Regions from separate parts of the Arthrobacter sp. zg-Y877 genome, predicted to be linked through region 1. Evidence: riboswitches for the same ligand, from Rfam matches in the RefSeq annotation. Region 1 holds a riboswitch; each other region holds the start of a gene.
The links. Region 1 has a riboswitch for S-adenosylmethionine ahead of QNO03_RS06810 (hypothetical protein). Riboswitches for the same ligand answer to the same signal wherever they lie in the genome.
Positions count from the first base shown of each region.

Region 2: it holds a riboswitch for S-adenosylmethionine, as region 1 does, so the genes downstream of both, QNO03_RS08215 (bifunctional o-acetylhomoserine/o-acetylserine sulfhydrylase) here and QNO03_RS06810 (hypothetical protein) in region 1, are expected to answer to the same signal.
Region 3: it holds a riboswitch for S-adenosylmethionine, as region 1 does, so the genes downstream of both, QNO03_RS11425 (cobalamin-independent methionine synthase II family protein) here and QNO03_RS06810 (hypothetical protein) in region 1, are expected to answer to the same signal.

Region 1 covers NZ_JAUCPU010000002.1:570,300-575,836, reverse strand. The annotation lists gene QNO03_RS06825 (NAD(P)H-hydrate dehydratase) at 1-253, shown strand, start outside; gene QNO03_RS06820 (CPBP family intramembrane glutamic endopeptidase) at 314-1,078, shown strand; gene QNO03_RS06815 (hypothetical protein) at 1,169-1,324, shown strand; gene QNO03_RS06810 (hypothetical protein) at 1,368-1,772, opposite strand; SAM riboswitch class IV at 1,788-1,920, opposite strand; gene QNO03_RS06805 (LLM class flavin-dependent oxidoreductase) at 2,499-3,518, opposite strand; gene QNO03_RS06800 (RBBP9/YdeN family alpha/beta hydrolase) at 3,590-4,141, shown strand; gene QNO03_RS06795 (ATP-dependent DNA ligase) at 4,152-5,225, shown strand; gene QNO03_RS06790 (FAD-binding oxidoreductase) at 5,387-5,537, shown strand, end outside.
Region 2 covers NZ_JAUCPU010000003.1:152,741-158,277, reverse strand. The annotation lists gene QNO03_RS08230 (glycoside hydrolase family 2 protein) at 1-1,185, shown strand, start outside; gene QNO03_RS08225 (hypothetical protein) at 1,304-2,248, opposite strand; gene QNO03_RS08220 (VOC family protein) at 2,418-3,068, opposite strand; SAM riboswitch class IV at 3,228-3,344, shown strand; gene QNO03_RS08215 (bifunctional o-acetylhomoserine/o-acetylserine sulfhydrylase) at 3,422-4,738, shown strand; gene metX (homoserine O-acetyltransferase MetX) at 4,777-5,537, shown strand, end outside.
Region 3 covers NZ_JAUCPU010000007.1:123,433-128,969, reverse strand. The annotation lists gene pgm (phosphoglucomutase (alpha-D-glucose-1,6-bisphosphate-dependent)) at 1-1,353, opposite strand, end outside; gene QNO03_RS11430 (hypothetical protein) at 1,486-1,848, shown strand; gene QNO03_RS11425 (cobalamin-independent methionine synthase II family protein) at 1,920-3,125, opposite strand; SAM riboswitch class IV at 3,144-3,268, opposite strand; gene QNO03_RS11420 (peptide MFS transporter) at 3,399-4,868, opposite strand; gene QNO03_RS11415 (MsnO8 family LLM class oxidoreductase) at 5,079-5,537, shown strand, end outside.

The sequences.
Region 1 (5,537 bases):
CGCTCCCGACGGAAAGAGCTGGGAGGTTCCTGCCGGAAATTCCGGTCTGGGCACTTCCGGTTCCGGGGATGTCCTTGCCGGTGCCGTAGGCGGGTTCCTGGCCCGCGGGGCGACGCCGGAACAGGCTGCCTGTTGGGGAACCTATCTGCACGCCGTGAGCGGGGACCGGCTCTCAGCCTCCCGGGGGCCGCTCAGCTTCCTGGCACGGGAATTGCTGGACGCCATGCCTCCGGTGATCGCGGAGCTGAATTAGCGCAGGCCTGTATCCCCGCCGGATGCCCCATAGCTCCGGGATGGCCCATATCCTGAGGGTATGACTGCGAACGAATACCGGACCGGACCGGCGGGGCGTCCACCGGCGTCGATACCGTGGCTTTCCTACCGCTTCACCCGGCGGGATGCCGTGGCGGCCGGATTCTATGTCCTGTTCCTGCTGGTCTTGAGTTTCGCACCGGGGCTCATTTTCCCGGTGCTGGTGATGGTGGTTCCGGATCCCCTCACCGCCTCCTACGTCCTGAACCTGGGCTTCTACGCAGTTGCCGGCCTTTTGGCCTTCCTTGCGGCCCGCCCGTATGTGGTGCGGGAAACGAAGATCCTGGCCACCCGCCCGGTGCTGACGCTGTCTCTGATTCCCGCGGGCGTCATCATCATGCTCATCGCCACCATGGCCGCTGTCCTGGTGACAGGGGATGTCCAGACCGCAGCGAACCAGGAAGCGGTCCAGGGGTTTGTCGGGTCCGTCTCGCCCTGGCTGATCATTCCCCTGATCGTGGTGCTGGCGCCCTTTGTGGAGGAGTACATCTTCCGGCACCTGCTGATCGGCAAGCTCAGCCGGTACTGGAATATCTGGGCCTGCGGCATCCTGTCGGTCCTGTTGTTCGCGTCCATCCACGTCGTGGGCAAGGAATCCCTCACCCTGCCGGTCCTGGTGCCTTACCTGGCGATGGGTGCCACCCTGGTCGGCCTCTATGTCTGGGCGGGCAACAACTTCATGCTGTCCTACGGGGTGCACGCGGCGAAGAACCTCCTGGGGGTGCTGGTGATGTACGCGGTCCCGCCGGAGCTGCTTCAGCAGTAGCCGGGCCTCGCCGCCGGAGAAGTGGGTGCCTGAGCACTGCGGTAGCATCGCCACCAACCGGTCAATAATCCGGCAACAATGGGGGACAACATGGCAATCGGCTCGGCGTTTGGAATTTTGTATCTGCTCGCGGTTATCGGGGTTTCAGTCCTGGTGGTGTGGGCGCTGGTGTTGGTGATTATCTTCCTGCGGCTGCGCATCGCCCAGCTTCGTGGCGTGCCCGGCGAAACCGGAGAACCCCTGTAGCACCGAGCCGCCCCGGCATCCGGATGCCGGGGCGGTACGGCAGCTAGGAGCCGGCCTTTTCGATCTGCTCAGTTTCCGGTGCCCGCACCAGGGAGCCGTTGCATGGAACCACCCGCTCCGGCCGGGCTAAGTAGAAAAAAGAACTCCGCGCACCGGACTCGAAGCCGCCGGGCACCATCAGCGTGGAATAGCGCTGGCACCACTGCGGGGTGTCGACGGCGGCCGCCAGTGCGGTGGCAACGGCCGGAACGTTGTGGAACCACATCAGGTGCTGGATTCCTTCGGACACCAGGTAAATGAGGTCCAGCTGCGGATCGGCCGTGGCTTCGACGTCCGACCACTGCTCCCAGCCCTCGAGACGGCGGCCGTGGATCCAATGGATGTTGTGCCCCGGCGCGAAGCCGCTGCAGTTGCTGAGACCGGATTTGCTGACACTGGAAATGCTCACAGTGGGTTCCTTTTCAGGTTGTCCTTGCCTGCAACGGACGAAGCAGGCCGCTTCGTCATCCGAACCACCCGCCGAACAGTGGGGTTGGTGTGGGGCCAGTCGGAGCTTTTATGCCCGGTTTCCCGGGCGGAGGCCACATCTCGTGAAGCTGAAAACTACTTTAGCGGAGGCCGCCGACATTTCGACAGGGGCCATTCCCGGGTGTGCGGCGGTGAGCGTTCCGGTGGGTGCGCCGGGCGGACCGGAACGGCGGCAACGAAAACTTCCGCTCGCAGAGCTCGCGAAAGTTATTAAAGCCGCCTAACCCGGCCCGTCCGGCGCCATAGTCCGCAGCTCGCCTTCCGTCCGCGGAAGGTCCCGGGGCCGAATACCCTCGCACACTCCCCACCAGAGGTGGGCCCGAAGGATGCGACAGCCGGGATGAGGCTCCGCTCCTCACCATCCGGGGCATTGCGGAAGGTGACGGACGCACGAAGGCGCCGGGAGGAGACGGACCCACGAAGGGGTTTGGCAGGAGTCGACGCACGCCCAAGGCGGGGCGGGAAGCAGCGGACCCACGAAGGGCTTGGCGGACGGTGACGGACGCACGAAGGGGTCTGGGGGAGGCGGCTTTAATATTCTCCGCGAGCTCTGCGAGCGGGGAATTTCGTTGCCGCCGGATCCAGGCCCCGAAGGTGCCAAGGTTCCAGCCCGCTGGGGTGGGCACCCCAGGGACCTACCGGCGACTTACCGCCAGCCGGCCCCCGGGGCGACGAGCTTGACGATGCTTTCCAGCAGCTGCGCGTTGTAGTCCACGCCGAGCTGGTTCGGCACGGTCACCAGGACCGTGTCCGCTTCCTGAACGGCGGCATCTGCAGCCAGCTCCGCGGCGATGACGTCCGGTTCACCGATGTAGCTCTTGCCGAACCGGGCCAGGCCGCCGTCGAGGTGGCCCACCTGGTCGCGGCCTTCGGCCTGGGCGCGGAGTCCGAAGTACCGCCGGTCCGCCTCGGTCACCAGGGGAATGATGCTGCGGCTGACGGACACACGCGGTGTGCCCTGATGCCCGGCGTCGGCCCACGCCTGCCGGTACACGGCGATCTGCTCGGCCTGCAGCTGATCGAACGGCACACCGGTGTCTTCGGTGAGGAGGGTGGAGCTCATGAGGTTCATGCCCTGCTCTCCGGTCCATTTGGCGGTGGCCCGGGTGCCGGACCCCCACCAGATGCGGTCGGGGAGACCGGGGGAGAGGGGGTCGACGGCCATGGCGCCGGTGCTGCCGGTCATGGCCGGATCGGCCTGCGCCACACCTGCTCCGGCTATGGCGGCCCGGAAGACTTCCGTGTGCTGCCGGGCCATCTCGGCGTCGGAGGAATCCGGGCCGGGAACGTAGCCGAAGGACTCATAGCCGCGCAGGGCCGGCTCGGGGGATCCCCGGCTGATGCCCAGCTGCAGCCGTCCGGCGCTGATCAGATCGGTGGCTGCAGCATCTTCGGCCATTCCGATCGGATTCATGTAACGCATGTCGATCACGCCGGTGCCCAGCTCGATCCGGCTGGTCCGGGCGGCCATAGCCGCGAGCAGTGGGAACGGTGCGGAGAACTGCGGTGCGAAGTGGTGGACCCGCAGATAGGCACCATCCACCCCGACCTCCTCCGCAGCGACGGTCAACTCAACCTGCTGACGCAGTGCGTCCCCCGCTGAAGGGGTCAGCGACCCAATCGCATTCCGGTAATGTCCGAAGGACAGGAACCCTATTTTCTTCATATCAGCTCCAGCGCCGGAGCGGTCGGCAGTATTCCCGCTCACATGCAGGACAGCGAAAGGAAGCAGCTCCAATGCACATCACCATAATCCCGGGCTACCAGGGCTCACCGCCGGAGCAGTGGCAAAGCCGCTGGGAGGCAGAGCTGCCCGATGCCACCCGCATCTCGCCGTCGTCGTGGGACGAACCCGATCTGGAGGACTGGATGGCCGCCCTGGACCGGTCCGCCGGAGCGCGGAACGGGCAGACGGTCCTCGTTGCGCACAGCCTCGGCTGCCTGGCCGCAGTGGAATGGCTGCATCGGAACCCCGACGGCGCCCGCGGCGCGTTCCTGGTCAGCCCGCCGGATCCCGTTGCTGCCTCCTTCCCGCAAGTTGTTGAAACATTCCGGAATCCGCGGATGGAGGAACTGCCCGTTCCCGGCCTGCTGATTGCCAGCCAGAGCGACCCCTATTGCGCCCTGCCCGCGGCACGGAGCATGGCCGCAGCCTGGAACGTGCCCGTCATCGATGCCGGCGAGGTGGCCCACATCAACGAAAAGAGCGGTGTGGGGTCCTGGCAGCAGGGCCGCGACCTGTTCACCGCCTTCACCGCAGGGCTGGGGGAACGGCCCGCAATCGGATAAGAATGGGCACATGGATCTTCCGGTGATGCCTCCGATTGCCCCGATGCTGGCCAAATCCGTCAGCGCCCTGCCCCGCGGGGACTACCTCTACGAACCAAAGTGGGACGGGTTCCGGTCCATCATTTTCCGGGACGGCGACGACGTCGAAATCGGCTCCCGGAACGAAAAGCCGATGACACGGTACTTCCCGGAACTCGTCGACGCCCTCCGCACGAATCTTCCCGAGCGGTGCGTGGTGGACGGCGAAATCGTGATGGTGGCCCCGGACGGAAAGCGGCTCGATTTCGAACTGCTCCAGCAGCGCATCCATCCCGCCGCCAGCCGGGTAAAACTGCTCGCTGAGGAAACCCCGGTCCGGTTCGTGGCCTTCGACCTGCTGGCACTGGGCGACACCGACTACCGCGACCGCCCGTTTTCCGAGCGCCGGGAAGCCCTGGTGCAGGCCCTGAAAACGGCGGAGGCACCGGTCTCCGTCACCGCCGCCACCGACGACGCGGACCGCGCGCAGGACTGGTTCGCCCGCTTCGAAGGCGCCGGGCTGGACGGGATCGTGGCCAAACCCCTGGACGCTCCGTACTCACCCAACAAGCGCACCATGGCCAAACTCAAGCATGAGCGCACCGCCGACTGCGTGCTCGCGGGCTACCGGGTGCACAAAAGCGGCCCGGACCTCATCGGTTCGCTGCTGCTGGGCCTCTACAACGACGACGGCGTGCTGGTGAACGTGGGCGCGGCAAGTTCCTTCTCCATGGATCGGCGCCGGGAGCTGTTCGAGGAACTCCAGCCTCTGGTCGCCGTCGAGGACGGGCATCCCTGGGCCGAGGGGGAGCAGGAGAAGGGCAACCGCACCCCGCGTAACTCCGAGGGCAGCCGCTGGAGCGGGAAGAAGGACTTCTCCTTCGTCCCGCTGCGCCCGGAACGGGTGATCGAGGTGCGTTATGACCATATGGAGGGGGAACGGTTCCGCCATGTGGCTCAGTTTTCCCGCTGGCGGCCGGACCGCACCCCGGAATCCTGCACCTACGGGCAGCTGGAGGAGCCGGTGAAGTTCGATCTCGAGGAAGTCCTCGCCGGCGACTCCTGACAATCCCGGCCGCGCGGCCTGCGGTATTTGCCGCAGGAAGATATGGAAATCCGCTGCAGGGGTAGACCGGAACGGGCGGGCTGTGCTTAACGTCTAAGCCCAAGCTCCACGCAGGCCGCGACGCCTCCTGTCAGGCCTGCCCTGTCGATCGGGAGAATCCCATGCTCCAGGATGCAGACCTTGAAGCCCTCCGCCGTGTGGTGCACGGCCCGTTGGACAGCCGCGGCGGCCCCGGATACGCCGACGGCACCGCCGGATTCAACCCCTCGGTGGTCCAGCGGCCCGACGCCGTGCTGGGTGCCGTCGACTCCG
Region 2 (5,537 bases), on a different contig from region 1:
ACCGCCACGGTCCTGGTGGATGACGTCCGCCCAGCCCCGGACAGCACTGGCCTGCGGGCGGAAGTCACCGTATCCGCGCACGGGCAAACGGTGGCGGACGCCGTCGTCGTTCCCGGTGTCCCGGTGCGTCTTCCTGTGCCCGACCCGCACCTCTGGTCCCCGGAGGATCCGTTCCTCTACGACATCACTGTGCGCCTGCTCGCCGACGGGATCGAGACCGATCGGGTCCGCAGCTACACAGGCCTGCGGACGGTGGGGATGGGGCGCGACGGCGCCGGGCACCTGCGTTTGCTGCTGAACGGGCAGCCGTATTTCCACGCAGGTTTGCTGGATCAGGGGTACTGGCCGGACGGGCTCTACACGGCGCCGTCGGACGATGCCCTTGCCTCGGATATCCGTGCCGCGAAGGACCTGGGGTTCACGATGCTGCGCAAGCACATCAAGATCGAACCCCTGCGCTGGTACTACCACGCGGACCGGCTGGGCATTCTGGTCTGGCAGGACCTGGTCAACGGCGGCAGCACCTACCGGCACTCCGTGGTCACTCCTCCCGCCCAGGAGGCAGCGCACCTGCGCGATGATGACTATCCAACTTTCGGGCGGTCCGACCTGCAGGGCCGGGAACAGTTCCTGGCCGAACTGCGCGGCACGGTGGAGACGCTTGGCAACAGTCCGTCGATCGCCGTGTGGGTGCCGTTCAACGAGGGGTGGGGCCAATTCGACGCCAATGCCGTCACCGACCTGCTGCGCGGCCTGGACCCGACGCGGACCATCGACCATGCCAGCGGCTGGCATGACCAGGGCGGGGGAGACCTCAAGAGCGTGCACGTGTACTTTGCGCCGTTCCGGCTGCGGAAGGGCTGGCTCGCCGGTGACCGCGCCGTCGTCCTGTCCGAGTACGGCGGATACAGCCTGCGCATCCCCGGCCACACCTTCAACGACAAGGAATTCGGCTACCGGCGGTTCCGGTCCCGGAGTGCCCTGGCCCGGGCCTACGAGCGGCTGCACCGGCGGCAGATCGAACCGGCCGTTGCGGGCGGGCTGGCTGCAACGGTTTACACCCAGCTCACCGACGTCGAGGACGAGGTGAACGGCCTGCTCACCTATGACCGCCGGGTGGTGAAGATTGATGCGGCGCTGGTGCGCCGGATCAATGCCCGGCTCATCCGGGCTGCGCGGCGCTGAGGGTTTTGCTGCCATTTTGCCTGCGGTTTGTGGAAATCGTACGGTTTGGGAAACAGCTGCCACGCCGCAGCGCAGGGATTTCCCAAACCGGCAGCAGAATCCCGAAGTGGTAGAGAAATCACCCGTGGCGGCGGCTTCGGAGCAGCCCGGCACCGAGCATTTTCCTTGTCAGACTCTCCGGATGTTCACCCGGCCTGCCGATGTCGTTCCAGGACCAGCGGACCACGACCGTACCGGTGGCCCGGATGGCGTCTTCCCGGCGTTTTTCCTGCGTAAGCGTCTCCCACGAAGGTTTAATCGTGGACACGTTTGCGCCGTATTTCACGGCACCGTCGAATTCACCCACAAGGTCGTGTTCCGCCCAGTAAAAATCCGTGCGGAAACGCCCCGCAGGTGTCCTGAATTCATGTTGCAGCTCGGGAGCTGGAAACCCCAGCCGGTGCAGGACGGCACGGGAATATGACTCACCGGCCGACTCAGAACGTGCATCTGCAAAGTCGACAACCCGTCGGGCCCGCAGCCGTTTGGCCTGGTCGGGCAGGTTCCCGGCTAGTTCCCTCAGGTTTTCTTTCTTCAGCCCGGGAAGGCCGCGGAGGGGGTCCGGGTTCATCACACGGTCCATGGCCGGAACTGCGCGCTCAAAGTCCAAATAGGCAGCCATGTCCAGGACCGTCTGGGCCCTGGAAGTTAGTGTCAACCCGTCCACGACCTCCAAGGGTTCCAACAGCCGGCGCGCGCTCCAGCGGAGGTCTCCCCGGCGTCGGCCGTGGGAGGCAGCGGATGCCAGCAGCAACACTTCGGAACCTGTGCCGATCACCGGCAGTCCCCAAATGGTGGCTGCTGATTGTTGAATGAGCACACGTTGTCCCGGCACCTGCTCCGCGGTGGCCCGCACCCGGACCAGATTCTGTTCCCAACGAGGTAGCTGCCGCCACACGTCCGAGCGGACGTAGATCCCGCTGCGCAGGCGGATCAGCTCGCCCGCCCGGCACCGCAGCGCCAGGGAACGCCGTCCGGAACCGTACAACTCCGCGTCGGACGCGAAAAGCAGTTCAGGTTTCATTCGCTCAGGCTGGAGAACCCGAGGTCGGACCGGGAGGGTGGACTACCTTCATGTGGAAAACCTGACCGGTTCCGGAGAAATCGACCGGTTTGGGAAACTGCTGCCACGCCGCAGCGCAGGGATTTCCCAAAACGGCAGCAGGAAACGAAACCGGCAGCAGAACCCAGAACTAGATCTCGACGGGACCGTTCGCGGTGTCGAAGGTGACCGACATGATGCCCGGCGTACCGGCAGGGGCAATCCAGGTGACGTCCACGTTCTCCAGCGGCTTCTCCACCGGATGGCCGAGCCAGTCTGTGACGCGTGCAGCGGATCCGGCGATGGTCAGCGACTTCAGCTTCACCGAGCCGGGCATGCCGGGGATCGCGTTGGAGGGGTGCAGTTCCTCGGTGTTGTCATCCCAGCGCAGCAGGTAGGGCACCTGCGGGTCAGCGATGAGACCGTTGATGCCGATCTGCCGCCAGGTGAGCTCCTGGCCATCGGGGAACTTGCGGTTGCCCGGCACGGAGGACCGGCCCAGGCGTTCCTCGAAGGGGGAGAGATCGTCCACGGCAACACACCAGCCCATCCAGCCGCCACCGCATTCGGAGCGCTGGCGCACGGCCTGCCCGAAGGGAGCCTTGTCCGACGCCGGGTGGTTCAGTACCTCCACCACCTCGACGTACTGGTTGTTGGCCAGGGGCAGGATCATATTGCGGGTACCGAACCGGGGGTGGACGCCACCCTTCACGAAGTCGGCACCGAGAGCAGCGGCAATCCTCTCTGTGGTGGCCAGAAGACCGTCGGATTCACAGGCATAAGAAACATGGTCCAAGCGCATGCGGCCCATTGTGGCACGTTGTGATACCCGTCTCGACCAAGGGATGCCTAAGTGCGGATTTTTTCCCTCTCCCGCGCCAAACCACCACCGTAGCGACGGGTTTTTCATGGTCCGTCACAGAGCTTGCAGAACGCCGCTAGATCGGTTTCCATTGGTGCAGGTCATGAGTGCCAGCAGATAGCCCCGGCTTGCTGGCCGGCAACCCTCCAACCGCGGTGGGGTGCCCCGGGTGAAGACCTGGCCGTACGCCAAACGGGCGTCCGGCAAGCGCGGGTCCCACGACCCCACCGGATATCCGGCGTACCCGGATGCACCCCGGCGGCGTTGTGCGGCCCCTGGTTTGAGGGAGCATCATGAGTGCAGATTGGTCATTTGAAACCCGCCAGATCCACGTAGGCCAGGAGCCCGACGCCGTCACCGGCGCACGTGCCCTGCCCATCTACCAGACAACGTCCTTCGTTTTCCCCAGTGCCGAAGCCGCAGCCAACCGGTTTGCGCTGGCCGAACTGGAACCCATTTACACCCGGATCGGAAACCCCACCCAGGAAGCGGTGGAAAACCGGATCGCGTCGCTGGAGGGCGGCGTCGGCGCCCTGCTGCTGGCTTCCGGACAGGCGGCGGAAACCTTCGCGCTGCTGAACGTGGCGCAGGCGGGCGACCATGTGGTCGCCAGCCCCAGCCTCTACGGCGGCACCTACAACCTGCTGAAGCACACCCTGAAGCGGTTCGGTATTGAAACCACCTTCGTGCAGGACCCGGACAACCTGGACCAGTGGCGCGACGCCGTCCGGCCCAACACCAAGGCGTTCTTCGGCGAGGTGGTTTCCAACCCCCGGCAGGATGTCCTGGACCTGGAAGGCATCAGTGCCGTGGCCCATGACGCGGGCATTCCGCTGATCGTGGACAACACGCTGTCCACGCCGTACCTGATCCGCCCGATCGAGTGGGGCGCCGACATTGTGGTCCACTCGGCCACCAAGTACCTCGGCGGACACGGAACCGCCATTGCCGGCGTGATCGTGGATTCGGGCAACTTCGATTTCGCTGCCGATCCGGAGAAGTTCCCCGGCTTCAACACGCCCGATGAAAGCTACAACGGGCTCGTCTACGCCCGGGACCTGGGCGTCAACGGAGCGCTGGGGGCGAACCTCGCGTTCATCCTCAAGGCACGCGTCCAGCTGCTGCGCGACCTCGGATCCGCGGTGTCGCCCTTCAACGCCTTCCTGATCGCGCAGGGCCTGGAAACCCTGAGCCTGCGGATCGAACGGCACGTATCCAACGCCGTCGCCGTAGCGAACTGGCTGGAACAGCACGACGACGTCGTGTCCGTGGCGTACGCGGGCCTGGAGTCCAGTCCGTGGTTTGACCGCGGCCGCACCTACGGTCCGCGCGGTACCGGCGCCATTGTCTCCTTCGAAATCGAGGGCGGCATAGACGCCGGCAAACGCTTCGTCGACGGACTGGAACTGCACTCGCACGTGGCCAATGTGGGCGACGTGCGCTCCCTGGTGATCCACCCGGCATCCACCACGCACAGCCAGCTCGGAGCTGAAGCGCAGCTGGCGGCCGGTGTCAGTCCGGGGCTGGTCCGCCTCTCCGTGGGCGTCGAACATATCGACGACATCCTCGCGGACCTCGACGCCGGGTTCCGGGCTGCCAAGGGAGCGTAGGCTCCGTGACCCGGAACCCGGCACCCCAGGGCAAGTCCCTGCAGGTGCCACCGCTGCAGCACCCCACCGCTAAGGACGGGGTGCTGCAGTATGCCTCCATAGGGGGACTGGAGCTGGAAACCGGCGGGTACCTGCCCGACGTCGTCCTCGCCTACGAGACGTGGGGCCAGCTGAACCCGGAGGCGGGCAATGCGGTCCTGGTTCCGCATGCCCTGACCGGAAGCAGCCATGTGGCGCGGGGGAGCAGCGGCGAGCCGGGCTGGTGGGAGGAGCTCGTGGGCCCGGGGCGGACCGTGGACACCAACCGGTACTTCGTGGTCTCGGTCAACATGCTCGGGGGGTGCTACGGATCCACCGGTCCGGCATCACCGGACCCGGACGGACTGCCCTGGGGGTCGAGGTTTCCGTTCGTCACCATCCGCGACTCGGTCCGGGCGGAGGCGCGGCTGGCGGACCGGCTCGGCATTGCCCGCTGGCATGCGGTGCTGGGTGGTTCCCTCGGGGGAGCGCGTGCCCTGGAATGGGCGGTGACCGAGCCGGACCGGGTGCTGCACTGCGGGGTGATCGCGGCGACGGCGGCCAGCACGGCGGAGCAGATCGCCTTCGCCCAGGCGCAGCTGACCGCGATCCGCCTCGATCCCGATTTCAACGGGGGCGACTACTACAACGGTTCCCCGCCGCTGGCCGGACTCGGGCTGGCCCGGAGGATCGCGCACATCACCTACCGGTCCGAACCGGAGCTGGAATACCGGTTCGGCCGTTCTCCGCAGGGGGCCGAGGACCCGTTCGGAGCGGCAGT
Region 3 (5,537 bases), on a different contig from region 1:
GGCCGGTGCGTCCACGCGGGCGTACTCGGGATCGCCGAACTGGTTTGTCAGCTCGCGGTAGCGCTGGGACGGGGTCTTGCCGGTCACTGCCGTCATCTCCGAGGCCAGCAGGGCCAGCAGGATGCCGTCCTTGTCAGTGCTCCACGGCTGGCCGTCGAGGCGGAGGAAGGAAGCGCCGGCGGACTCCTCGCCGCCGAAAGCGGCTTCGCCGGAGAGCAACCCGGGCACGAACCACTTGAAGCCGACCGGAACCTCCATCAGGACCCGGCCCAGATCGGCGGTGACGCGGTCGATCATGGACGAGGAGACGAGGGTCTTGCCCACCATGGCGTCGGAACTCCAGCCGGAGCGGTTGCGGTACAGGTAGTCGATGGCGGTTGCCAGGTAGTGGTTCGGGTTCATCAGCCCCGCGTCCGGGGTGACAATGCCGTGCCGGTCGGCGTCGGCGTCGTTGCCGGTGGCAATGTCGTAATCCGCGGCCCGCGAAATCAGGGATGCCATGGCGTACGGGGAGGAGCAGTCCATGCGGATCTTCTCGTCCCAGTCCAGGGTCATGAAGGCCCACTGCGGGTCCACGTTGGGGTTGACCACGGTCAGGTTCAGGTGGTGCCGCTCGGCGATGGCGCCCCAGTAGTCCACGGAGGCACCGCCCAGGGGATCGGCGCCGATGTGGAGCCCTGCACTGCGGATGGCGTCGAGGTTCAGGACCGCGGGGAGGTCTTCCACATAGTGCGCCAGGAAGTCATAGGTGCCCACCGAGTCCGCCAGGCGCGCTTCGCCGAGGGGGATGCGGCGGACGCCGGCCAGGCCGTTTTCCAGCAGCTCGTTGGCGCGGTCCGCAATCCAGTTGGTGATATCGGAACCGGCCGGCCCGCCGGTGGGCGGGTTGTACTTGAAGCCGCCGTCCGCGGGCGGGTTGTGTGACGGGGTGACAACAATGCCGTCGGCCTGCTCGGTCCGGGTGGCATTGTGCCGGAGGATGGCGTGGCTGACGGCGGGGGTGGGCGTGAACCCGTTGCGCGCGTCGATCTGTACGTTCACGCCGTTGGCGGCCAGGACCTCAAGTGCCGTGTTCTGTGCCGGTTCGGACAGTGCATGCGTGTCCTTGCCCATGAACAGCGGTCCGGTGATGCCCGCCGACGTGCGGTACTCCACGATCGCCTGGGTAATGGCGGCAATGTGCTGCTCATTGAAGGCACCGTTGAGGGAGGAGCCCCGGTGCCCGGAGGTTCCGAACGCCACGCGCTGTGCAACGTTGGCTGGATCCGGGACGACGTCGTAATAGGCGTCCAAAAGCGCAGTGAGATCTACAAGGTCGGAAGGTTCGGCACGCTGGCCGGCACGATTAGACATACCCCTAAGCATGCCAAAGAAACGGCGCAGACGGCAGACACGGCCCTGCAGGGAAACCGGGGCCGGGGGCCTTAGGCTCTATCCCGAAGTCTTGGCGGCGGGAAGCCAGGGAGTGTCAGGGGGAAGAGCATAGTGGCTGTTTCAGGCGGTTTTGGTCCAGCACGGGAGCGTGTGCCGCAGGGCCTGCGCCGCGGCACCCGGGCGCTCATGGTGGGTTTTAACGTGCTTTACCTCTGCGCCGCCCCGGTGTTGTGGTTTTTCTGGACGCAGCGGGCAGCGTTCCGGCTGCCCAGCTGGGCGGAAAACACTGCGGGTTTCGCCGCCGGCCCCTTGGCCGTCCTGGTCCTGGCCGCGGCGTGGATTACTGCCGGTATCCTCTTCGCCCGGGGCCGGCGGCAGCTCGGAGCGGCGGCGTTCAACACCATCTGCGCGCTGGGCGCCCTGGCCGCCGTGAGCGGGATGCTCGTGCTGGTCAGTGCCGGGCTGGACCGCTGACGAGGCTGGTTCCGCACGCCGCGGAAAGGGCTTTTCCGCCGCACGAGCGGGCCGGCGGCACCGCTGTTGGGTTACCAGAGCCGGCTGCTTGCCAGCCGGGCACCCTCGCCCAGGGCCTCGAGTTTGGCGGCCGCGATCTGGGGATGCACCCGTCCGCCCAGCCCGCAGTCAGTGGAGGCAATGATGTTTTCCCGTCCCACCAGCCCGGCGAAACGCTCGATCCGGTTCGCCACCAGTTCCGGATGCTCCACCACGTTGGTGGCATGGGAGACGACGCCGGGGAGGATGACCTTGCCGTCCGGCAGTTTGGTGTCCTCCCAGACCCGCCATTCGTGCTCGTGCCGCACGTTTCCGGCTTCAAAGCTGTAGCCGCCCGCGTTGATCCGCAGCAGGGTGTCCACCAGATGCCGGAACTCGATGTCCGTGGTGTGCGGCCCGTGCCAGGAGCCCCAGCATAGGTGGAACCGGACCTGTTCCTCCGGGATGCCGCGCAGGGCGTAGTTCAGGGCCTCCACACGGACCTGCGTGAACCTGAGGTAGTCCTCGACGGACGGTTCGGGATTGATCTGGTCCCAGTTCTCCGCGATGGACGGGTCATCGATCTGGACAATCAGCCCGGCGTCGGCAATGGCCAGGTATTCCTCGCGCATGGCGTCCGCACACGCGAAAATGAACTCTTCCTCGGTGGCGTAGTACTCGTTGGCAATCCGGGAACAGGACCCGGGGGACAGTGACGCCAGGAAGCCTTCCGTCAGCCCCGCCGACGCCAATCCCGCCTTGAGGTTGGCAATGTCGTTCGCCACGGCGTCGTACCCGGTGTATTCCACCGGGCCCGTGACCTTCGGGAAGACCTTCTGCGCGCCCGTGGTGATGCCCGAGGACGGGTCGGAGTAGGCCGCGGAGAAGCGTTGCCGGTCGCGGCGGTCGCCGAAGCTGGTGAGGACCACACTGCCCGGTTCGGAGCGGTGCGGCTCCATGTCCCAGATTCCCGTTTCGGCCACGCTCAGGCCGGCGAGCCGGGAGAAGGAATAGGACCACCAGGCCCCGTAGTCGACGTCGGCGGACATCGCGTGGCCGTATTCGCCGTCGTTCGGAATATCGATGCCGGCCTTCAGTTGGCGGGCCACCAGGTCGGCGACGGCGGCCTGCAGTAGCTCCGCGTAACCCCCGGTGTCTGCGGGATCGGCTTCGCGTGCCGCATTCGCGGCCAGCAGTTCAGGAGTACGGGGAAGGGAACCGGCGTGGGTGGTCAAAATGCGGTCAGTGCTTTTGCGCATGGCAGTCATCCTTGGGAAGCAGTGCTCTTGCCGGCACCGGACGCCCGGAAGGGCGGTGCAGGCCGCTTCGTCATCCGAACCACCCGCGAAGCATGGGGTTGGTGCACGGCCAAGTCGGAGCTTGGCGGCCGTGTCTCCTGAAGCTGGGACCCATCCTAACCACGTTCCGGGGCACAGCCAAGCATGTCTGCGGACACAAGCGGACACAAAAAAGGACGGCGGCACCGGAGAGTTCCGGTGCCGCCGTCCCTGCTGCAGTGGTGCGGGGTGCTGCTAGCGCACGCCGCCCATGAGCTTCTTGATCGACGGTGTCGCCGCAGCCAGGGCAATGCCCAGGATGATTGCGGTGACGCCGCTGAAGGTGAAGTAGCTGACCTCGGTTGCGGGATCGTAGAACTGTGCCAGCCAGCCGGCCAGGGTGGTGCCCAGGGAGACGGACAGGAAGAACAGGGCCACCATCTGGGTCCGGAAGACTTCCGGAGCCAGCTTGGTTGCCACCGACAGGCCGATCGGGGACAGGAACAGTTCGGCGAAGGTGAACAGCAGCAGGATGCCGGCCATGGCCAGCAGCGGGGTGCTGTTCGGGGCACCTCCGGAGAACGGAATGAAGGCCAGGAAGGCGAGGCCCATCACGGCCAGGCCCATGGCGAACTTCAGCGGGGAGGACGGCTGGCGGTCGCCCATCTTGGTCCACACACCGGCGAAGACCGCGGCGAAGATGATGATGAAGACCGGGTTAATGGACTGCACCCAGCTCGGCGGCATTTCCCAGCCGAAGATGCTGCGGTTCAGGGAGGTGTCCGCGTACATGGCAACCACCGTGAACTGCTGCTGGAACAAGGCCCAGAACGCAGCGCTGGCAATAAAGAGCGGCATGAAGGAGTACACCCGGCGGCGTTCCACCTGGTTCACCTTCTTGCTGCTGAGGATGATGACGAAGTAGGCGACGGAAGCCACGATGGCCACGGCCGCCATGACCACGGCGAGGTTCTTGGCGGTCAGGATGTTGAAGACAACGGCCAGCGCAATAACAACCAGACCGGCCACGGCAATGAGCCCGACCTTCATGTACTGCTGCTTCGGGAGCGGGTTGGCTACATGATGTGCGGATTCGGGCAGGTTCTTGCGGGTTACGCCGTACTGCACCAGACCGATGGCCATGCCGATGGCGGCCAGGCCGAAGCCGTAGTGGAAGCCGTACTCGGTCCAGGCCAGACCGGTCAGGATCGGGCCGATCAGGGCACCGATGTTGATGCCCATGTAGAAGATGGAGAAGCCGGCGTCGCGCCGCTGGTCCTTCTCGTCGTACAAGGTGCCGACGAGCGATGTCGCATTGGCCTTGACGCCGCCGGAACCCAGGGCGATCAGGATCAGGCCTGCGGCCAGTCCGACGGCGCCGGGAAGCACGGCCAGGGAAATGTGGCCCAGCATGACCAGTGCGGCGGCGTAGAACAGCACCCGTTCGGCGCCGAAGACGCGGTCCGCCAGCCATGCACCGAGGATGGTGGAGAGGTACACGCCACCGCCATACGCACCGACCAGGGAGACGGCGATGGCTTCGTCGATGCCGAGGCCGCCGTCGGTGGTGCTGTAGTACATGTAGTACAGCAGGATGCCCTGCATGCCGTAGAAGGAGAATCGCTCCCACAGCTCAACACTGAAGAGGTTGGCCAACATCCGGGGATGGCCGAAGAAGGTTTTACGCGCTTCTTTTACGCCTGGGGTACTGGGGGTATGGCTCACGAGTTTAATATTCCCACCCCCGGGAGGGGTGAATGCAGCCACAACCGAAAGAATCCGCCGGGGAACGCGAACCTTCCCTGCCCGTACGTGGGGAAGGTCACACGTAAATGGGCCAATCCGGCCCGCATTACATGCTTGGGTGCCTGCATGACGCCGGGATTTGCACGTCCGGCGCGGAATTCCCCCACCACCGGGCGGGTTGGTACAGGTATGGCCAGCCTCAGTGTTCCCCTCTCCATCCTTGACCGCGCCAACTCACGGGAAGGGTTTTCCGAAGCTGATGCGCTCGGTGCCGTACTTGAGCGCGCGGAGGCGGCGGAAGTGCTCGGATACCGCCGCTTTTGGGTGGCCGAGCATCATGCAGTGGCGGGAATCGCCGGGTCTGCGCCCGCCGTCCTGATGGCTGCCCTGGCAGCGCGCACCAGCAGCATCCGGATCGGTTCCGGGGGTGTCATGCTGCCGAACCATCAGCCGCTGGTGGTGGCCGAACAGGCAGCCACCCTGCAGGCCCTGAATCCCGGCCGGATCGACCTTGGCCTGGGCCGGTCCATCGGGTTCACACCGGCGGTGCGGACCGCGCTGCGGGCAGGGCAGGCCGAGGCGGAACAGTTCGAAGCGCACCTGGCGGAACTGCTGGCCTACCTCGACGGCACCGCGCCCATTACCGCC